One region of the Enterococcus faecalis genome, then DNA from elsewhere that is predicted to be linked to it. Evidence: a T-box and tRNA genes for the amino acid it is inferred to sense, from the RefSeq annotation. Region 1 holds a T-box; the other holds one or more tRNA genes.

What was found. The T-box of region 1 lies ahead of leuS (leucine--tRNA ligase). A T-box ahead of a tRNA ligase gene usually reads a tRNA of that ligase, here a tRNA-Leu.
Positions count from the first base shown of each region.
Region 2: it has a tRNA-Leu gene. The T-box ahead of leuS (leucine--tRNA ligase) is inferred to sense a tRNA for this amino acid. The anticodon was not compared.

Region 1 is NZ_CP118962.1:646,080-648,492, reverse strand. Features, by position in the region: gene leuS (leucine--tRNA ligase) at 1-1,096, opposite strand, end outside; T-box leader at 1,217-1,449, opposite strand; gene PYW42_RS03220 (autolysin) at 1,500-2,413, opposite strand, start outside.
Region 2 is NZ_CP118962.1:1,156,017-1,158,429, reverse strand. Features, by position in the region: gene PYW42_RS05755 (pyridoxal phosphate-dependent aminotransferase) at 1-1,082, opposite strand, end outside; tRNA gene PYW42_RS05750 (tRNA-Leu) at 1,329-1,412, opposite strand; gene PYW42_RS05745 (SprT family protein) at 1,481-1,942, opposite strand; gene PYW42_RS05740 (Tex family protein) at 1,969-2,413, opposite strand, start outside.

The sequences.
Region 1 (2,413 bases):
TAATGTCGCCACCTGCGATTACTGGTAGGATATCAATGCCAAATGTTTTCGCAAATTCGTAATCCCGTTCATCATGCGCTGGGACCGCCATGATTGCGCCTGTGCCATAGCTTGCTAAAACATAATCGCCAATCCAAATTGGAATTTCTTGGCCATTAACTGGATTTATCGCATACGCACCTGTGAAAACACCTGTTTTTTCTTTTGCTAAATCCGTTCTATTTAAATCAGATTTTTTTGAGGTTTCTTCAATATATGCTTCTACAGCTGCTGTTTGTTCAGGTGTCGTAATTTTTTTCACTAGTTCTAGTTCAGGAGCTAGAACAGTATAGGTTGCACCAAACAAGGTATCAGGACGGGTTGTAAACACCGTGAAACTTTCTTCTGTGCCAGCGACTTTAAAGGTCACATTGGCTCCTTCAGAACGTCCAATCCAATTTCGTTGCATATCTTTAATACTTTCTGGCCAATCAACAAGCTCTAAATCTTCTAATAAGCGATCTGCATAAGCAGTAATTTTCAGCATCCATTGACGCATTGGTCGGCGAACCACATCATAACCGCCACGTTCACTTTTTCCATCAATGACTTCTTCATTTGAAATAACAGTTCCTAGTTCAGGTACCCAGTTAACCGCAACTTCTGCTTCATAAGCTAACCCTTTTTCATATAATTTTGTAAATATCCATTGTGTCCATTTGTAATATTCGGGATCAGTGGTATTAATTTCGCGATTCCAATCATAGCTGAATCCTAATGAATTAATTTGGCGACGGAATGTTTCGATATTTTTCTTAGTAAATTCAGCTGGGTCATTTCCTGTGTCTAACGCATATTGTTCTGCTGGCAAACCAAACGCATCCCAGCCCATTGGATGCAACACATTATAGCCTTGCGCACGTTTCATACGTGAAAGAATATCGGTTGCTGTATAGCCTTCCGGGTGACCTACGTGTAAGCCTTGTCCAGATGGATAGGGAAACATATCTAGTGCATAAAATTTTTCTTTATTTGGGTCGTCCAATGTATTGAAACAATTGTTCTTAGCCCAATATTTTTGCCATTTTTTCTCAATCTCTTTGTGATTGTAGCTCATGTTATTCCTCCTAGTAATATAAAATTTTTCATTCTTAAAATTTGCCACCTGCAGCCATTGTCACTATTCTGACTTAAACTAGCTACTTAGTGATAAAAAAAAGTCCTATAGGAAAAATTCCTATAGGACGTGAACATACAAATGCAACGTGGTACCACCTAAATTCGTCAAAGAAACGGTTATTCACCGTCACCTTAACCTCAAACGTCTTAACGATCGTCACCGACTTTTCCTACTTGGTTTGTTCAAAAAAGTAACTTAAAGGCGAGTTCAAAAGCTTCTGTACGTATTTCCACCAGCCATACGCTCTCTATCACATGGTTCTTTCTACTATTCCTTCTCATTGTTTTTTTCTATTATAAGACTCATGTTACCAAAGATAGCTATTTTTTTCAATCTTAAATTAACCAACTTTTAAAGTTTGACCAATATAAATTGTATCCCCGCTTAAGCCATTTAATTGTTTGATTTTTTGGATGCTGATTCCGTATTGCATTGATAAGCCCCAAAGTGAATCACCGCTTTTAACTGTATGGCGTTTGCCTGATGCACTATTTGTTGAAGAAGCATTGCCACCTGCAGAAGCGCCTTTTTTCACGATGATTGTTTGACCAGCAAAAATTAAATCGCCTTTGATCCCGTTCCATGAACGTAGATTAGCAACACTCACGCCAAACTGTGCAGAAATTTTATTCAGCGTATCACCTGATTTAATCGTGTAGGATGTTGTCGCACCGCCACCATTATTCGTAGGCTTGTTCGTATTCGTTGAACCTGAGTTGGCGCCTTTTTTCACGATAATCTTTTGACCAGCAAAAATCAAACTACCGCTGATGTTATTCCAGGCTTGTAAGTTAGCCACACTAACACCGAATTGTGCAGAAATTTTGTTCAAGGTATCGCCTGATTTAATCGTGTAGTACGTATTCGTTCCTGATTGATTATTGTTAGAACTACCGTTGCTTGAGCCACCGGTGTTACCTGAAGTACCTTTTTTCACAATAATTTTTTGACCAGCGAAGATTAAATCGCCAGAAATGCCATTCCATGAGCGTAAATTAGCAACACTCACGCCATATTGGGCGGCAATTTTGTTCAAGGTATCGCCTGATTTAATTGTGTAGTACGTATTCGTTCCTGATTGATTATTGTTAGAGCCACCGTTGTTTGAGCCACCAGTGTTACCTGAAGCACCTTTTTTCACGATGAGTTTTTGACCAACGAAAATTAAATCGCCAGAGATGCCATTCCATGAGCGTAAATTAGCAACGCTCACGCCATATTGGGCGGCAATTTTATTCAAGGTATCCCCTGATT
Region 2 (2,413 bases), 510 kb from region 1:
ATATGATGTTTGTGTAAGAAATCTAAAACAAATTTTTCATCATCATAAATGTCAAATTTGGCCGTATCAATTTTCGGAAAAATATAGAAAGCTGCTTTAGGCTTCACGGCTGATAAACCAGGAATATCATTTATCGCATTGTAAATAAATTCTCGTTGTTCGTAAATTCTGCCACCTGGCAAAAGTAAATCATCGACACTTTGATAGCCACCTAATGCAGTTTGAATGATTTGTTGTGACAACACATTTGAGCATAACCGCATGGAAGCAAGCATATTTAGCCCTTCGATATACCCTTTTACTCGTGATTTATCTCCACTTAACACCATCCAACCGCATCGGAAGCCTGCCACTCGATGTGATTTTGACAAACCATTCAATGTTACGACAAATAAATCAGGTGCTAATGTAGCAATCGGTACATGAACCAAACCGTCCATGACCAAACGATCATAAATTTCATCGGAGTAAATAATTAAATCATTTTGACGTGCCACTTCGACAATTTCTAGTAATAACTCTTTCGGATATAAAGCACCAGTCGGATTATTTGGATTTATAATAACGATTGCTTTTGTATTCGAAGTTATTTTTGATTTTATATCATCAATGTCTGGATACCATTCTGCTTGCTCATCACAAATATAATGAACGGGTGTACCGCCCGCCAAAGAAACAGAAGCAGTCCATAAAGGATAGTCTGGCATTGGCACAAGTACTTCATCGCCGTTATTTAACAAGCCTTGCATACACATGGTAATTAGTTCACTCACGCCATTACCAGTGTAAATATCATTAATCGTTACATTAGGAAATTTTTTTAATTGGCAATATTGTTCAATCGCTTTTCTTGCAGAAAAAATACCTTTTGAATCGGAATAACCTTCTGAATCGCGAACATTCACAATCATGTCGCGCACAATTTCATTTGGGGCATCAAAACCAAATGGCGCTGGATTCCCTGTATTTAATTTCAAAATACGTATGCCCTCTTCTTGCATGCGTTCTGCTTCTTCTAAAACAGGACCACGGACATCGTAACTTACGTTATTTAATTTATCAGATTTTTTAAAATTTCTCACACGGACTCCCTCGCTTCACAAATTTATACTCTAAAGTTACGCCAACTATAATGAAAAAGCAATAATAAATATCAGAATTTAATAAAAAATTGATGGTTTTTCCGTAATAAACAAGAGCGTGGGACAAAAATCACTTTGGATTTTTGCTCCACGCTCAAAAACTGATAAACGGCGGGAACAGAAGCAACTCCTTATTATTTCTCGGAGTTAAACACTTCTGTCCCGACCTCTTGTTATACTAGCTGATGCAGATGATGGGACTCGAACCCACACGGACATCTGTCCACATGACCCTCAATCATGCTTGTCTGCCAATTCCAACACATCTGCATTTTAAGAGCACTTATTTATCCTAAAATAATTACTGGTCTTTGTCAAGATAACAAAGACCAGAATCGTTAGATTTGTTCTTTTTTCGCTTGCCAGGACAAACGCCCATGACATTTTCCGCAGACATATCGTGTCGTATCAATTCGTCGTTTTCTGAGGATGACTTCTCCACAAGACTGACATTGGTACTGATGGAAAACTGCTTTTTTCCGTTCTACTAGAGGCGGTGCGTAACGGGCACCGCCAGTCTTAGCCAATAACTCTTTAAAGTCCTTATCTTTATGCTGATAGCCTTTGCCAGCTAAATGTAAATGATAGTGACATAACTCATGCTTAATGACTTTTTCCAGTTCCTCTTGTCCATACTTTAAAAAGACAGTTGGATTAAAATCCAGGTGATGCGAAGCTAAATGATAGCGACCGCCCGTAGTTTTTAACCGCCGATTAAATGTAGCTTGATGCAGAAAAGGTTTCTGAAAAAATACGATTGAAATTTTTTCCACTAGCGTTTGAAGCGCTTGATCTGTCATCAAGACTGGTTGAGACTCTTTCATTGTTACTCTTTTCTATCAGCCCGAGGCAACATGGTTAAACTAATACGCCCCTTTTTCAAGTCAACATCTTCTACCCAAACTGTGACTACATCCCCCACCGCAACAACATCCGTTGGGTGCTTAACAAATTTAGTACTTAACTTAGAAATGTGGACTAAGCCATCTTGCTTCACACCAATATCGACAAACGCGCCAAAGTCAATTACGTTTCGAACAGTCCCTTGCATTTCCATTCCTGGTTTCAAATCTTCCATCGTCAACACGTCTTTACGTAAAAGTGGCGCTGACATCTCATCGCGCATATCACGACCTGGTTGGATTAAACTAGCAATAATATCTGTGAGTGTTTCTGAACCTACTTCTAACTCAGTAGCTAATTGATTCACTGGTAACTGTTTCAATTTTTCGATAGCTTCTGCTGTCCCTAATTCTTTAGAAGCAATCTCT